2 regions of the Microbulbifer sp. SE14 genome follow, and region 1 is predicted to be linked to the other one. Evidence: predicted binding sites of a transcription regulator. Region 1 holds the regulator's gene; the other holds the start of a gene.

The links. The regulator sigma-54, encoded in region 1, starts transcription at its own class of promoters, with help from an activator protein. The targets are predictions, from matches to a motif close to TGGCACANNNNTTGCNNT.
Region 2: galU (UTP--glucose-1-phosphate uridylyltransferase GalU) is a predicted target of sigma-54. The motif match lies at 4,671-4,688, and genes of this name have one in related genera.

The regions. Positions count from the first base shown of each region.
Region 1 covers NZ_JCBAJA010000022.1:4,800-13,440, forward strand. The annotation lists gene AC6R19_RS15240 (KdsC family phosphatase) at 1-405, shown strand, start outside; gene lptC (LPS export ABC transporter periplasmic protein LptC) at 405-971, shown strand; gene lptA (lipopolysaccharide transport periplasmic protein LptA) at 958-1,509, shown strand; gene lptB (LPS export ABC transporter ATP-binding protein) at 1,629-2,354, shown strand; gene AC6R19_RS15260 (RNA polymerase factor sigma-54) at 2,608-4,059, shown strand; gene hpf (ribosome hibernation-promoting factor, HPF/YfiA family) at 4,386-4,676, shown strand; gene ptsN (PTS IIA-like nitrogen regulatory protein PtsN) at 4,680-5,141, shown strand; gene rapZ (RNase adapter RapZ) at 5,250-6,155, shown strand; gene AC6R19_RS15280 (HPr family phosphocarrier protein) at 6,188-6,457, shown strand; gene mgtE (magnesium transporter) at 6,615-7,982, shown strand; gene yjgA (ribosome biogenesis factor YjgA) at 8,082-8,597, shown strand.
Region 2 covers NZ_JCBAJA010000026.1:39,104-47,744, forward strand. The annotation lists gene cgtA (Obg family GTPase CgtA) at 1-26, opposite strand, end outside; gene rpmA (50S ribosomal protein L27) at 127-384, opposite strand; gene rplU (50S ribosomal protein L21) at 403-714, opposite strand; gene AC6R19_RS17015 (polyprenyl synthetase family protein) at 949-1,911, shown strand; gene AC6R19_RS17020 (phosphohexomutase domain-containing protein) at 2,278-3,651, opposite strand; gene galU (UTP--glucose-1-phosphate uridylyltransferase GalU) at 3,652-4,509, opposite strand; gene fabA (3-hydroxyacyl-[acyl-carrier-protein] dehydratase FabA) at 4,800-5,324, shown strand; gene fabB (beta-ketoacyl-ACP synthase I) at 5,424-6,650, shown strand; gene AC6R19_RS17040 (sugar nucleotide-binding protein) at 6,798-7,637, opposite strand; gene ssb (single-stranded DNA-binding protein) at 7,653-8,219, opposite strand; gene AC6R19_RS17050 (MFS transporter) at 8,339-8,641, opposite strand, start outside.

The DNA of each region.
Region 1 (8,641 bases):
GACGGCCACGGCATCAAGATGCTGCAGAAATCCGGTGTGCGCGTCGCCATCATCACCGGCCGGCGCAGCGCCGTGGTGGAGCGCCGCGCCCACGAGCTGGGGGTCAGCAAACTGACCCAGGGCCGCGAGGACAAGTTCGCCGCCCTCGAGGAACTGTTCGCCGACGAACCCTGCCGCCTCGAGGATATCGCCTATGTGGGTGACGACTACCCGGACCTGCTGGTGATGACCCGCATCGGCTGCCCCATCTCCGTCCCCAACGCCGCACCGCCGGTGCGCGAGCGCGCCCTGTGGGTCACCCAGGCCCGCGGCGGCGAGGGCGCGGTGCGCGAGGTCTGCGACCGCATCATGCAGGCCCAGGGCACCTTCGACGCCGCCCTGGCCCCCTACCTCGGAGAAGCCTGATGCGCACCTGGCTGCCCCTGGTCATCGTCGTACTGCTGATCAGCGCCGGGCTCTGGTTCGCCGAGAGCCCGCCGCAGCAACTGCTCGGCAAGAGACCCACACCGCAGCAGAAGCAGAAAGCCGCAGACCTGGTGATCCACGACGCCAAGACCCGCCACTTCAACGAGGAGGGCACCCTCGCCTACCGCGTGGACGCCGAGAAGATCACCTTCTTCCAGTTCGAGCGCCGCGACCGCGCCGACCTCACCGAACCGCGCATACTCTTCTACCAGGAGCGCGAACCCAAATGGCGCACCGAGTCCAGGAGAGGCGTCGCCCACAACAACGGGGAGCGGGTGGTACTGAGCGGCGACGTGAAGATCAACGAATTGCCTGAGCCCGGCGGCGTAAGACTGGACACCCAGGCCATCACCATCAAGCCGCGCGAGGAATACGCCGAGACGGACAAAGTTGTTACCATTACCGCCGGCCCCAACGTCACTACGGGCAAGGGCCTGCGCGCCTTCCTGAAAGAAGACCGGGTGGAAATCCTCTCCGACGTAAAGAGCAGCTATGAAACCAAATAACCCCTGCCGCCTGCGGCCCATCGCCGCCATCGCGATGCTGGTGCTGGGCGCCCAGGCCCTGGCACTGCCGCAGGACCGCGAACAGCCGATCAAGGTACAGGCCAAGAAACTGGAGGCCAACCGCGGCAAGAACCTGTCTGTCTACAGCGGCAATGTGGTCATCACCCAGGGCTCCCTGCAGATCCGCGCCGACCGCGTCGAGGTGCACGGCAACGCCGCCGGCGAAATCAGCCACGTGATCGCCACCGGCAAGCCGGCGCACTTCCAGCAGCAGGTGCAGCAGAGCCAGAACCCGGTCAAGGCCCGGGCGCAGCGTATCGAATTCACCGTCAGCTCCGACGAACTGCACCTGACCGGCGACGCCCACGTGGACCGGGACGGCAACACCCTGACCGCCGAGAAGATCGACTACGACCTGAAAAGCGAGCAGCTACAGGCCCAGGGCCAGTCCGGCGACGGCCGCGTGGAGATGATCTGGAAGCCGGAGAAAAAACAGGAAAATGGCCAGCAGGCCGAAGAGACACAGCAGAACCAGTAGCTCGACTCACTTATCGGGACTCGGGACTCGGGACTCGGGACTCGGGAAAGAATAACTCCGCCCAAGGCCTTGATTTATCGCCATTCGAGTCGGGACTCGAAGCAAATTCGGAACACACTATGCCAACGCTGAAAGCGTTACACCTCGCCAAACAGTACAAGAAGAGAAAAGTGGTCCAGGACGTCTCCGTCAGCGTGACCAGCGGCCAGGTGGTCGGCCTGCTCGGCCCCAACGGCGCCGGCAAGACTACCTGTTTCTACATGATCGCCGGCCTGGTCCAGGCGGATGCCGGCCAGGTGCTGATCGACGACGAGGACATTACCCACCTGTCCATGCACGGGCGCGCGCGCAAGGGCATCGGCTACCTGCCCCAGGAGGCCTCGGTGTTCCGCCGCCTGTCTGTGCGCGACAACATCCTCGCCATCCTCGAAACCCGCAGGGAACTGTCCCGCGCCGAACGGCTGCAGCAGGTGCAGGAACTGCTGAAGGAATTCAACATCACCCATATCGAGAACAGCCTCGGCATGGCCCTGTCCGGCGGCGAGCGGCGCCGTGTGGAGATAGCCCGCGCCCTGGCCACGGACCCGGACTTCGTCCTGCTGGACGAACCCTTCGCCGGCGTGGATCCGATCTCGGTCAACGACATCAAGCAGATCATCCGCCACCTGCGCGATCGCGGCATCGGCGTGCTGATCACCGACCACAATGTGCGCGAGACCCTGGATATCTGCGAAACCGCCTATATCGTCAGCGAGGGCCATATCATCGCCGCCGGCACCCCGGCGGAAGTGCTCGCCAACCAGCAGGTGCGCGAAGTCTACTTGGGACACGAGTTCACCATTTAATGCGGAATAGCATCAACCCATAGTGCCGCAAAAACCACCTAATATCGCTAGCTCACGCCTCCCAGGCCCAAGCGCGGCCGGACCACTGTCCGCCTGAGGAGATCCAGACCGCGCATTCATCATTCCGCATTTCGCATTCCGCATTCAAAACCGGCACAGTTATTGCTTGTAATCCACCGAACAGAGGGTTAGTCTGCGGCGTCTTGGATTTTTAGATGATTCATCCGCCGCACAGGTCTGCAGTCCCTCAAATATGAAGCAGTCTCTCCAGTTAAAGCTCGGCACCCAGCTGACCATGACGCCCCAGCTGCAACAGGCTATTCGCCTGCTGCAATTGTCGACGCTGGACTTGCAACAGGAGGTACAGTCGGCGCTGGACAGCAATCCGCTGCTGGAGGTGGACGGCGAGGATCACTCTCACCCTGACAGCACCGAGGAGCAGTCGCCGGAGCGCTCCGCCTCCGATGACTCCTCGGTCAACGGCAGCGACCAGGGTACCGAAAGTGATTGGAGCCACGATATCCCCGACGAACTGCCGGTGGACACCCGCTGGGACGATATCTACAGCGGCGGTAGCTACAGTGGCGGCGACGGGGACGAACTCGCCCTGGAGCAGCGCAACTCCGCCCCGGACAGTCTGCAGGACCATCTGCTGTGGCAGCTCAACCTGACCACCCTTTCCGCGCAGGACAAGTTGATCGGTGAGAACCTGATCGACGGCATAGCCCCGAGCGGCCTCCTGGAAACGCCCCTGGGCGACATAGCCGCGACGCTGGAAGCGGAGGAGGACGAAGTCCTCGCGGTACTCAAGACCATCCAGCAGTTCGAGCCCGCCGGCTGCGGCGCCCGCGACCTGCGCGAATGCCTGCTGCTGCAGCTGCGCCAGCTGCCGGTCGGCACCCCCTGGCTGGAGCAGGCGCTGTTGGTAGTGGACCGCCACCTGGACCTGCTCGGCAAGCGCGACTTCCGCAGCCTCAGCCGCAGAACCCGCCTCAACGAGGCGCAGCTGGGCGAGGTGGTGCGCCTGATCCAGACCCTGACCCCTTACCCCGGCGAGGCCTTCGGCGGCGAGGAGCCGCAGTATGTGGTGCCAGACATCATCGTCAGCCGCCGGGAGCAGCGCTGGCTGGTGGAACTGAACCCGGAAACCACTCCCCGGCTGCGCATCAATGGCGACTACGCAGCCCTGATCCGGCGCGCCGACAACTCCAGCGATAACAATTTCCTGCGCGATCACCTGCAGGAGGCACGCTGGTTCCTGAAAAGCCTGCAGAGCCGCAACGAAACCCTGCTCAAGGTGGCCTCCAGCATCGTCGAGAAGCAGCAGGGCTTCTTCGAGCTGGGCCCCGAGGCGATGAAGCCCATGGTGCTGGCGGATATCGCCGAAACCATCGGCATGCACGAATCCACCATCTCCCGCGTCACCACCCAGAAGTACATGCTCACCCCGCGCGGGGTCTTCGAACTCAAATACTTCTTCTCCAGCCACGTCAGCACCGACTCCGGCGAGGACGCCTCCTCCACCGCCATCCGCGCGATGATCCGCAAACTGATCGACGCCGAGCAACCCCGCAAGCCGCTGTCCGACAACAAGATCACTCAGGAACTGGACAAGCAGGGCATCCAGGTGGCCCGGCGCACCGTGGCCAAGTACCGGGAGTCCATGGGCATCCCCTCCTCCAGCGAGCGCAAGCGGCTGGTTTAGGTCGGGGCTCGGGAAAAGAATGCCGAAGCCCGACACGAAGACCCAGCTGCCGGGGGCCATCCGGGAAATGTTTGCCGATGAGGCTTTTTCCCGGCCGACCACTCGCTTACGGAGCAATCACCACGGATGGGAATGGCATCCCTAGCGCCAGAATTCTGACTAACCAAGAACGGCCAGTCACAAACTGCAAGGCGCCCCAAGCCACCCCGGCGGCGACCAACGTCCAAACTTTGAGTGTATCCTTCCAATCTGGCGAACTTCCTAGTAGGGTTGCGGCCCTAACGGGAGGGGCGCCGCCAAGCGATGCTCTCAATAAGGAGAAATCCATGCAGATCAACATCAGTGGTCACCACGTAGATCTCACTCCGCCCCTGCGCGATTACTGTGAAAGCAAACTGGAAAAGCTCTCCCGACACTACGACAACATTACCAATGCACACGTAATCCTGTCCGTGGACAAACTGATCCAGAAGGCCGAAGCCAGGGTGCACATGAACGGGCACGATCTCTGTGCCGGCTCTGAAGACAGAGACATGTACGCGGCCATTGACGCCCTGGCCGACAAGCTGGATCGCCAACTCAGGAAACACAAAGAGAAGTTGCAGAACCACCGCTGAACTATGACATTGGAAGCATTACTCTCTCCCCGCCTGAGCCTCTGCCATCTGGCGGGGAGCAGCAAAAAGAAGTTGCTGCTCAACATTGCCCAGGCCATTGCCGAACAGTATCCACAACACGATGCCGATACCATCTTCAACCAACTGATCGCCCGCGAGCGCCTCGGCTCCACCGGTATCGGCGACGGCGTGGCCATTCCGCACTGCCGACTGCCGGGCTGTGAGCGCCCCATCGGCGTGCTCTGCACCACCGAGCCTGCGGTTGACTTCGACGCCGTCGACCGCCAGCCGGTGGATCTGCTGTTCGCCCTGCTGGTGCCGGAGGACTCCGAACAGGAGCATCTGGACACCCTGGCGGAAATCGCCGCCCTGTTCAGCGACAGCCGGGTCAGGGAAAAGCTCCGCCAGGCCGAGAGCGGGGACGAACTCTACGCGCTGGCCATCGACAGCGCCGCCGCTGCATAATCTGCACCAGATCAGCGAGTTACACCGACTGAACCGACCCGAGGCTTCACACGGGTGACTTGCAGCTGTCAGAACATAAAGCGCTGAAGTGAAGAAAGGATCTCCCCTATGCGCCTGGTGATCATCAGTGGCCGCTCCGGCTCCGGTAAGAGTTCCGCCCTGCAGTTGCTGGAGGACGTCGGCTTCAACTGTATCGACAACCTGCCGGCCAGCCTGCTGCCGGAACTGGTCCGGCGCGTGCGCGAGCAGCCGCCGATCGGCAACTCCCAACCGCAAAGCGCCCTGGGCTCCCAACCCGCCCTGAGCAGCCCCCGCCTGGCCCTGGGTATAGACGCGCGCAACCTGTGGCAGGACGTGCAGCAGGCGCCGCGGGTGATCGAGGGGTTGCGTGAGAGCGGCGTGCAGTGCGATGTCATCTACCTGGACGCGCGCTCGCCGGTGCTGGTGCAGCGCTTTAGCGAAACCCGCCGCAAGCACCCCCTCTCCGACAACCGCACCCACCTGCTCGAGGCACTGAACCGGGAAAAGGAACTGCTGGCACCGCTGGCGGCCATAGCCGACCTGGTGATAGACACCAGCAGCCTCACCCTGCACCAGCTGCGCGACCTGGTGAAGACCCGCGTGGTGGGCGAGGAGTCACCGGGGATGGCGATACTCTTCCAGTCCTTCGGCTTCAAGCACGGCGTGCCGGTGGACGCGGACCTGGTGTTCGACCTGCGCTGCCTGCCCAACCCCTACTGGGTCGCGGAGCTGCGCCACAAGACCGGCCTGGACCCGGAGGTGGTGGAATACCTGCGCACCCACCCGGAGACCGACGACATGGAGCGGGATATCATCCGTTTCCTCGAGCGCTGGCTGCCCTCCTACCAGCAGAGCAACCGCAGCTATACCTGCGTGTCCGTCGGCTGCACCGGCGGCCGCCACCGCTCCGTGTATATGGTGGAACAGCTGGCCAGGACCTTCGCCGGCCAGTTCGACAATGTGCAGATCCGCCACCGCGAACAACAGAAATAACCCCCTGAGCCAGCCGGAAAACCGACCCGCCCATGCAGAAGAGCCGCCTCCAGATAGTCAACAAACTCGGCCTCCACGCCCGCGCCGCGAGCAAACTGGCGCAGACCTGCGCGCGTTTCTCCGCGGACGTGAAAGTGCATTGCGACGGCAAGTGCGTGGACGGCAAGAGTGTGATGGCATTGATGCTGCTCGCCGCCGGCAAGGGTACCGAACTGGAAGTGGAGGTGAGTGGCCGCGACGAGGAAGCCGCGCTGGACGCCATCAGCGAGCTGGTGGCGGATCGCTTCGGCGAGGCGGAGTGAGGGTTAATGCGGAATGCGGACGCAGCTACCTTCGAGCACAATCGATTTCGATTCACCCCGGTAGTATGATCGCGGGCAACGATCGTCCCGCCAACTGACAAGCCGGATCCCGTATTCATCATTCCGCATTCATCATTCCGCATTAAGAGACCCCTCAGTGCCCAGCCAACCCCCAGCCGAAATCAAGTTCCGCGCGCAGAGCCAGCTGGGTGAGTTGTTTGCCGCACTCGACGGCGGTACCGGGCGCGAGGTGCGGCGCATGCTGAGCACCCTGACACCGCAGAGCATCGCCCAACTGCTGGAGAGCTCGCCACCGCACATCCGCCAGGTGCTATGGAAACTGATCGACAAGGAAGTCGAGGGCGAGGTACTGCAGGAACTCACCGACGACGTGCGCAGCCAGATACTCGCCACCATGGACACAGAGGAAATGGTGGCGGTGATGGAGGGGCTCGACGCCGACGACGTCGCCGACATACTCCAGGACCTGCCCGAGCGGGTGATGGGCGAGGTCCTCTCCGCGATGAGCGAGACGGACCGGCAGCGGGTGGAGGGCGTCCTCGCCTACGACGAGGAGACCGCCGGTGGGCTGATGGACACGGACACCATCTCCGTGCGCCCCAACCTGACCCTCGACGTGGTGCTGCGCTACCTGCGCCGTCACGAACAGCTGCCGGAATCCACCGACAGCCTCTTCGTGGTCAATCGCAAGGGCCAGTACATAGGACTGCTGCCGCTGTCCAAACTGCTGACCACGGATCCCTCGGTCACGGTGCGCGAAGTGGTGAACACCGACGTGGAACCGATTCCGGCGGATATGCCCGACACCGAGGTGGCGCGGCTGTTCGAGAAATACGACTGGATCACCGCGCCGGTGGTGGACGAGAACAACCGCCTGGTGGGCCGCATCACCATCGACGACGTGGTGGACGTGATCCGCGAGGACGCCGACCACTCGCTGATGAGCCTGGCCGGCCTGGACGAGGAAGAGGACACCTTCGCGCCAGTAAGACGCACCGCCCGCCGCCGCGCCCTGTGGCTGGGTATCAACCTGCTCACCGCGCTGCTGGCCTCCTGGGTGATCAGCCTCTTTCAGGGCACTCTGGACAAGGTGGTGGCACTGGCGGTGCTGATGCCGATCGTCGCCAGCATGGGCGGCGTGGCCGGCAGCCAGACGCTGACGGTGGTGATCCGCGGCATGGCCCTGGGACAGATAGGCCGCAGCAACCTGAGCTGGCTGCTGTCCCGCGAGCTGGGATCCGGCGTCCTGAACGCACTGCTCTGGTCCCTGGTGATGGGACTGATCGCCGCCGGCTGGTTCGGCGACAACCGCATAGCACTGATTATTGTCGCCGCCATGGTGATCAACCTGGTCACCGCCGCCCTGGCCGGCGCCATACTGCCGGTGGCCCTGCGGGCGATGCGCATAGACCCGGCCCTGGCCGGCGGCGTGGCCCTGACCACCGTCACCGACGTGGTGGGCTTTATGTCCTTTCTGGGCCTGGCCACCTGGTATTTTGGTTAGTATTGATTGATGACAAATCGGCAGGACGCCGATTTGAACAACCGAAGGTTACCCGAAGGGGGAGGTACAGGGATGTACTTCATTAATGCGGAATGACGAATGGACGAATTTGACGATTTCGAAGAAGAGCTGCCGAAGAGCAAGACCAAGGTCAAACAGGAGATGCACCAGCTGCAGGAGCTGGGCCGGCAGCTGACCGAACTGTCCAGGGCACAGCTGGCGGAAGTCCCGCTGGACGCGGATCTGCGCGAGGCGATAGACACACTGCACCGCATCAAGTCCAACGAGGCGCGCCGGCGCCAGTTGCAGTATATCGGCAAGTTGATGCGCAGCGCCGACAGCGATGCCATCGAGGAGGTTCTGAACAGATTCAAGGAGCGCGACCAGCAGCACCTGCGCTTCGACAAGATGGCCGAGGAGTGGCGCAAACGGCTATTGGGGGAAGGCAATGACGCACAGAGCGACTTCTTCGACCGCTACCCGGGAGCCGACCACCAACAGCTGCGCCAGCTGGTACGCGAGGCCAACAGGGAAATAAAGAACAACAAGCCGCCGACCAACCAGCGCAAGCTGTTCCGCTATCTGCGCGATTTCTTTATGCAGGAATCCCAATAAACTGCCGCTGCCGGGGGAAACCTGGAACCCCATCTGTAGGGGCG
Region 2 (8,641 bases), on a different contig from region 1:
ATGGGAGCTTCGTCTACGAATTTCATGGTAATTCCAGTGTAGTTTTTCGGGACCCGACCCCGGATACAAAAAACCCCGCTCAAGGCGGGGCTTTCGGGACTGTCTCGGCAGCCTTGGCCAACAACCTTATGCCGTTTCGATGGAAACGAACTTGCGGTTGTTGGGGCCCTTCACCTCGAACTTCACGACGCCGTCCGCGGTGGCGAACAGGGTGTGGTCCTTGCCCATACCAACGTTGACGCCGGCGTGGAACTTGGTGCCGCGCTGACGCACGATGATGTTGCCCGCCAGAACGGACTGGCCGCCAAAGCGCTTCACGCCCAGGCGTTTACTTTCGGAATCGCGACCGTTGCGCGTACTACCGCCAGCTTTCTTGTGTGCCATGAGTCGTTACTCCTCTGCTTATGCCTTGATGCCAGTGATCTTGACTTCGGTGTACCACTGACGGTGGCCCTGGCGCTTCAGGGAGTGCTTGCGGCGACGGAACTTGATGATCTTCACCTTCTCGCCGCGACCGTGGCTGACCACTTCGGCAGTCACTTTAGCGCCGTCTACTACGGGGGCGCCGATGTTGATCTTGTCGCCGTCGACGACCATCAGCACCTTGTCGAAATCGATGGATTCGCCGGTGGCGACTTCCAGCTTCTCCAGGCGAAGTACTTCGCCCTCTTCTACGCGGTGCTGCTTGCCACCGCTTTCAATAACAGCGTACATATTTCTATGCTCCGATATGGACGACACGAAGCAGCGGATGGGACTCTGCAGTCACTGCCCCGCATTTTGGGAGCTTGCGCCGTGTGTTTAAAACTACATGCCGCCGCCGGCAGTCGAGGGCCGGTCAATGCGGGGCGCAGATTCTAATCAATTCGCCGGATTGATACAATAGCGCCCCTTCGCGATCCGGACGCCTCCGGAACAGCCCTCAGAAGCAGTATAAGGAATCTGTACATGTTGCCTTTCCACCGGGTCGCCGCCGACGATTTCGCCGCGGTCAACCAGCGCATTCTCGACCAACTGCACTCGGACGTGCCCCTGGTGGAAAACATCGGCCACTACCTGGTGGAGGCCGGCGGCAAGCGCCTGCGGCCGCTGCTGGTACTGCTGTGCGCCCGCGCGGCCGGCTATAGAGGCAGCGACCATATCGACCTGGCGACCATCATCGAGTTCATCCACACCGCCACCCTGCTGCACGACGACGTGGTGGACACCTCGGACAGGCGCCGCGGCCGCCTGACCGCCAACGCCAAGTGGGGCAACGCCCCCGCGGTACTGGTGGGCGACTTCCTCTACTCCCGAGCCTTCCAGATGATGGTGGCGCTGCAGAATATGGACATCATGGCCATCCTCTCCGACACCACCAACACCATCGCCGAGGGCGAGGTGCAGCAGCTGGTGAACGCCGGCGACCCCGAGGTGGGCGAGGACAACTATCTCACCGTGATCCACAAGAAGACCGGCGCCCTGTTCGAGGCCGCCTGCGAGACGGCGGCGGTGCTGGCCGGCTGCTCGGGCGGGCAGCGCGAATCCCTGAAACTCTACGGCCGCAGCCTCGGCCTGGCCTTCCAACTGGTGGACGACGCCCTCGACTACCGCGGCAACCCGGAAGAGCTTGGCAAGAATGTCGGCGACGACCTGGCCGAGGGCAAGCCGACGCTGCCGCTGATCTACACCATGGCCAACGGCACAGCCGCGCAGGCGGCGCTGGTGCGCGAGGCGATCGAGCGGCGCAGCGCGGACAAGCTGAGCCAGATAGTCGAGGCTATCGAAGCCTGCGGGGCGCTGGAGTACACCATGGAGCGGGCGCGGGCGGCTGTGGACGAGGCCAAGGATCAGTTGGCGTTCCTGCCGGAGGGGGAGCAGAAGACGGCGCTGCAGCAGCTGGCGACTTTTGCCGTGGAAAGAACGGTCTAGAAAGGTACTGCGGAAATTGATCCGAAGGGCGAACCTTGTGTTCGCCCTATGAGCGGCGGGCTATAAGACAAGGTCGATGCAAAGGCCCTGATGCCGGTGGCTGTTTGCGGGACTGTCAGCGAGAGGGGCCGAAGGCGCCGTGAATGCCTGGAGCGGCCGGGCCACCTCGCTGCCAAGCCTACAGGGATGGCCGGTTTTTTGCTCCTGCAAAACCAGCATTTCCGCCATCCATGGCGGTCATATTCACGACGTGTCCCGCAAACAGCCACCGGTAGCAGGGCCGCCACTGAGCCTGCTACAGAGCGGCCCCCACCACCGATGGGCGAACACAAGGTTCGCCCCTACAGCCGAACCTCGAGGCCAGAATCAGCCGCGAATCAGCTGCAGCAGCTCCTCGGTCTTCTCCTTCATCAACGCCTCATCCCCGCGGGACTCGACGTTCAGGCGCACCACCGGCTCGGTGTTGGACATGCGCAGGTTGAAGCGCCAGTCCGCGAAGGCGACGCTGAGGCCGTCCACGTGTTCGACGCTCTCGGCGCCGGGGCCGTACTTTTCCTCCGCCGCCTTCAGCAGCGCCGCTGGATCCGCCACCTTGGAGTTGATCTCGCCGGAACAGGGGAAGGCGGCCATGCGCTCGCCCACCAGCTGTGACAGCGGCTTGCCACTGCGGCTGACCAGTTCGGCCACCAGTAGCCAGGGAATCATGCCGCTGTCGCAGTAGGCAAAGTCGCGGAAGTAGTGGTGCGCGCTCATTTCGCCGCCGTAAATGGCATCCTCTGCGCGCATGCGCTCCTTGATGAAGGCGTGGCCGGTCTTGCTCTGTATGGGCTCGCCACCGGCGGCCCTGACTATGTCCTGGGTGTTCCACACCAGGCGCGGGTCGTGCACTATTTTTGCCTTTTCGCTGTGGGCACCCTTGGCGCTGTCACCTTTGGCCAGGAAGGCCTCGGCCAGCAGGCCGACCACGTAGTAGCCCTCGATGAAATTGCCGTTTTCGTCGAAGAAAAAGCAGCGATCGAAGTCGCCGTCCCAGGCGATGCCGAAGTCGGCGCCGCTTTCTTTAACGGCACACGCAGTGGATTCGCGGTTTTCCGGCAGTATCGGGTTGGGGATACCGTTGGGGAAGCTGCCGTCCGGCTGGTGGTGCACGCGCACGAATTCGAACGGCAGGTGCGGCGCCAGGGCGTCCACGATGCTGCCGGCGCCGCCGTTGCCGGCGTTGACCACCAGTTTCAGCGGTTTCAGCCCGGAGACGTCCACATAGCCGAGCAGGTGCTGCACGAAATCGGCGCGGTGTTCGTAGCGGCTCAGTTCGCCGCGCCTCTCCGCGGGGGCGAAGTCGTTCTCCTCCGCCAGGCGCTTGATATCCAGCAGGCCGGTATCGCCGCTGATCGGGCGGCTGCCGGCGCGCACGAACTTCATGCCGTTGTAGTCCATCGGGTTGTGGCTGGCGGTCACACAGATGCCGCCGTCAAAGTCGCCGTGAAAGGTGGCGAAGTAGACCTCCTCGGTGCCGCACTGGCCGATATGGAAGACGTCGGCACCGGCATCGCGCAGGCCGTCGGCCAGGGCATCGGTCAGTTCGCCGCTGGTCAGGCGGATGTCGTGGCCGACGACGACGCGCTTGGCACCCAGGAACTGGGCGAAGGCGCGGCCGACGCGGTAGGCGATATCGGTGTTCAGCTCATCGGGCACGCGGCCGCGCAGGTCGTAGGCCTTGAAACAGGTCAGCTCGGTCATTTACTTTTTCTCCGCCGCTTCGAGACGAGTCTGCTCCGGCAGGTAGACATTCTCGTAGACGTAGTTGGTGGCCTCGATAAAGCCGTCCACGGAACCGCAGTCGAAGCGGCGGCCCTTGAAGGCATAGGCCAGCACACAGCCGCGCTGGGCCTGGGCCAGCAGGGCGTCGGTGATCTGCACCTCGCCGTTCTTGCCCGGCGGCGTTTCGCGGATCAGGTCGAAGATATCCGGGGTGAGGATATAGCGGCCGATAATGGCCATATTGCTGGGCGCATCCTCGGCGGCTGGCTTCTCCACCATATCGGTGACCTGGTAGAGGCCGGGCTTGATCTCGTTGCCGGCGATGACGCCGAACTTGTGGATATGCTCTTTGGGCACCTCCTCCACCGCGACGATGCTGCAGCGGAACTGCTTGTACAGCTGCACCATCTGCCCCAGCACACCCATGTCCTCGTTCAGGCACAGGTCGTCCGCCAGTACCACCGCGAAGGGCTCGTCACCGACAAGGCGCCGCCCCTGCAGTATCGCATCGCCGAGGCCGCGCATCTCGCCCTGGCGGGTGTAGGAGAAGCTGGCCTCGTCGATCACCTTGCGGATGCTCTGCAGGTAGCTTTCCTTGCTGGTGCCGTTGATCTGGTGCTCCAGCTCGAAATTGGTGTCGAAGTGGTCCTCGATGGCGCGCTTGCCGCGACCGGTCACGAAGCCGATCTCGGTCAGGCCCGCCTCGATGGCCTCCTCCACGCCGTACTGCACCAGCGGCTTGTTCACCAGCGGCAGCATCTCCTTGGGCATGGCCTTGGTGGCCGGCAGGAACCGGGTGCCGTAGCCGGCAACCGGGAATAGGCATTTCTTGAGCATTCTTATCCCCAACGTATCCTTTTTAAACAGCGTCACTCCCCCCCGGCGGCGCCAGACCGCGCAACTTATCACAATTCTGTTACACGAATCACTCACCCGGGATGATAGGAACCGCTGTCACCCGATGACCACAAATCCTGGGCAGATGTTGCAGATTTGTGGCAGCAATTTCCGTGCCGGTCACAAATAGGACTATGACTGACTGGACAAGCTATCCTCAGACCTTAGAATGCCCGCTCTTGCAAAAGCGCCCACAGTTTATGGCGCAAACACCCAACAACGGGGACAAAATGAGTAATTTCGTTCAAAAAAGCAGCTACAGCAAAGAAGAGCTGCTGGCCTGTTCACGCGGTGAGATGTTCGGCCCCGGCAACGCCCAGTTGCCCGCACCCAATATGCTGATGCTCGACCGCATCACCCATGTCTCCAAGGACGGCGGCGCCTACGGCAAGGGCGAACTGATCGCCGAACTGGATATACACCCGGACCTGTGGTTCTTCGAATGTCACTTCCCCGGCGACCCGGTCATGCCCGGCTGCCTGGGCCTGGACGCCATGTGGCAGCTGCTGGGCTATTTCCTGGCCTGGAAAGGCAACCCCGGCCGCGGCCGCGCCCTGGGCTGCGGCGAGGTGAAGTTCACCGGCCAGATACTACCGACCGCCAAGAAGGTCACCTACCATATCCAGATGAGCCGCCTGGTGGAACGCAAACTGGTCATGGGCATCGGCGACGGCAGTGTATCCGTGGACGGCCGCGAGATCTACACGGCGAAAGACCTGCGCGTGGGCCTGTTTACCCGCACAGACAACTTCTGAGTCGCCCCGGCACGCACGACCCGAAAAATCGTCCGCGCCGAACCGGGCCCCGAGAAAAATAACTGAGTACACTGTCGAAAAGCTTTACTGGAGATCACTATGCGCCGGGTTGCTATTACCGGAATGGGTATCACTTCCTGCATCGGCACCAACACCGAAGAGGTGACCGCCTCCCTGAAGGCGGGCCGCAGCGGTATCCGCTTTATGGAGGAGTACCGCGAACTGGGCCTGCGCAGCCAGGTGGCCTGCCCGGCGGACATCGACTTCAAGGAGCATATCGACCGCAAGGTGCTGCGCTTCATGGGCGACTCCGCGGCCTATGCGTATATCGCCATGCAGGAAGCCATAAACATGTCCGGCCTGGAGGAGAGCGATATCTCCAACCCCCGCACCGGCATAGTGATGGGCTCCGGCGGCACCTCCACCCGCGAGATCATCGAGGCCGCCCAGACCCTGAAGGAAAAGGGCGTGCGCCGGGTCGGCGCCTACCGGGTACCGCAGGTGATGGGCAGCACCGTGTCCGCCTGCCTGGCCACGCCCTTCAAGATCAAGGGCGTGAACTACAGCATCTCCTCCGCTTGCGCCACCAGCGCGCACTGTATCGGCAACGGCGCCGAGCAGATCCAGATGGGCAAGCAGGATATCGTCTTCGCCGGCGGCGGCGAGGAACTGGCCTGGAGCCTGACGCATCTGTTTGACGCCATGGGCGCCCTGTCCACCAAGTACAACGACGAGCCCACCCGGGCCTCGCGCCCCTACGACGCGGACCGCGACGGCTTCGTGATCGCCGGCGGGGGTGGCTGCCTGGTACTGGAGGAGATGGAACACGCCAAGGCCCGCGGCGCCAAGATCTACGCGGAACTGGTGGGCTACGGCGCCACCTCCGACGGCTACGACATGGTGGCTCCCAGCGGCGAGGGCGCGGTGCGCTGCATGCAGCAGGCCCTGGCGGGCATGGACGGCAAGGGACTTGAGGGCTCCGTGGACTATATCAACACCCACGGCACCTCCACCCCGGTGGGCGACGTGGCGGAACTGAAAGCCATGCGCGAGGTGTTCGGCGACAAGGTGCCGGCCTTCGCCTCCACCAAGTCCCTGACCGGCCACTCCCTCGGCGCCGCGGGCGTGCAGGAAGCCATCTACTGCCTGCTGATGATGCAGAACGACTTTATCGCTGCCTCGGCCAATGTGGAGAACAAGGACGAAGCCGCCGAGGGCATGGACCTGGTGACCCAGCTGCGCGAACAGGAGATCAAGCGCGCCATGTCCAACAGCTTCGGGTTCGGCGGCACCAACGCCTGCCTGATCTTCGACAAGGTCGAGTAAGAATAAGAATGCGGAATGCGGAATGCGGAATGCGGAATGCGGAACAGGATGTTTCGCCCGCATTAGCCTTCAAGCCGACTAGCCGAAGCGATTAGACGCGGCCCGCCAGCCATCGGCAGGCACGGCATCAAACCGCGTATTCCGCATTCATTCCGCATTCCGCATTTTTTCCAACCACACCTCCACCTGCCGGGTCAGCCCCTGGCGCCAGCTGCGCTGCTGTATGCCGAACACATCGCGCAACTTGCCGCAGGCCAGCACCACGCTGTGGCTCTCGTTGTCTGGCAGCGGGTCCAGCTGCACGGGAAATTCCTCATCGTAGAAAGACTGGGCCCGCTCCACCACTTCGCGGGCAAACTCCATCGCGGTGCAGCTGTCGGCGGCGCCGTAGTGGTAGACACCGGACGAGGGGGCGCCGCTGGCCAGCTGCTGGGCCACCGCCACCACCACCCGGGTCATATCCGTCACGGTCACCGGGCTGCCGCGGCTCTGGTCGTCCAGGGCTATCGGCTGGCGCGCCACCAGGCCGCGCAGTATGCGCCCGAGCAGGGCATCCCCGTTGCGGTCCACCATCCAGCCGAAGCGCAGGATGGTCAGATTGTCGAGCCCCGCCAGCGCCTCTTCGCAGGCCAGCCACTGCTGCCCGGCCTCCGAGGAGGGCGTCGGTGGCTCGTCCTCGTCGTAGCGCTTGCGTGCCCCGCCCCGAAATACCCGGTAGGAGGAGAGGTGCAGCAGGTAGCTGCAATTCCCTTTATGCGCGAGGGCCTCACACACTTGCACTGCCGCGGGCATTCCCCGGCGGCCGGCACAGGCGGAGGCATTGATTACGATTGAACGGGGACGCAGCCGCTGCAGCTCGTCGGCAGCCAGCAGCTGTACGCGGAAGCCGGCGCGCTGCAGGCGTTTCTGCAGCGCGCCGTCTATGGCGTTGCCGGCACCGATGACCGCGACCGAATCCGGCTGGTAGCCGGTGTTGTGCTCTGGCACGGGTCGGGCGAAGCCTTAGAAGGGGATGTCGTCGTCGAAGCTGTTATCGAAACCGCCGGCGGGGGCCTGGTTCGACGGCTGGCTGGACTGATTGGTGGACGGTGCCATCGGCGAGGGTGCGCTGCGCCCCTGGGCGAAGGAATCCGGCTGGCCACCCTGATTCTGCTGATAGCCGCCCTGATTCTGCTGGAAACCGCCGCCCTGGCCGCCCACACCCTGACCAAAGCCGCCCTGGTCGCCGCGGCTGTCGAGCATCTGCATCTCGTTGGCAACAATCTCGGTGGTGTAGCGGTCCTGGCCGGTATTCTGGTCCTGCCACTTTCGGGTACGCAGGGAGCCCTCGATATAGACCTTGGAACCCTTGCGCAGGTACTCGCCGGCGATCTCCGCCAGGCGATTGAAGAAGACCACCCGGTGCCACTCGGTGCGCTCCTGCGGCTGGCCGGTCTGCTTGTCCTTCCAGGTTTCGGAAGTCGCCAGGTTCACGTTGGTCACGGCGCCGCCGCTGGGCATATAGCGGGTTTCCGGGTCTGCGCCCAGATTGCCGATAAGAATGACTTTGTTGATACCCCTGCTGGCCATGGGCCTCTCCTCTCGTAAGTTCGAAATAGGTGCGGAATTAGGTGCGGATCCGATTCGAAACGGATTCCGGGAAATTGGATGTGCAAATTATGGATATTTATCCAGCGGCATACAACCGGTTAGTAAGCGCTAGCCGTCTGCCCGCGCCCGCGCAGCAGCAACCACAGCAACCCCCACAGCAGCAGCACTGCAAAGCCCAGCGCCGCCACCGCCGCGGCCCCGCCGAGGCCGTAAAAATAGCCCCCCAGGGTACCGCCGGCGAAGGCGCCGAGGAACTGCAGCGTCGCGTAGAGGCCGGTCGCCGCGCCGCGGGCCTCCGCCGGCGCAGTGCGGGTCAGCTGCGCCGGCAGCAGCGCCTCCAGCAGATTGAAGGCGACAAAGAAGACCGCCAGCAAGGCTACCAAGGTAAAACTGTTGCCGGC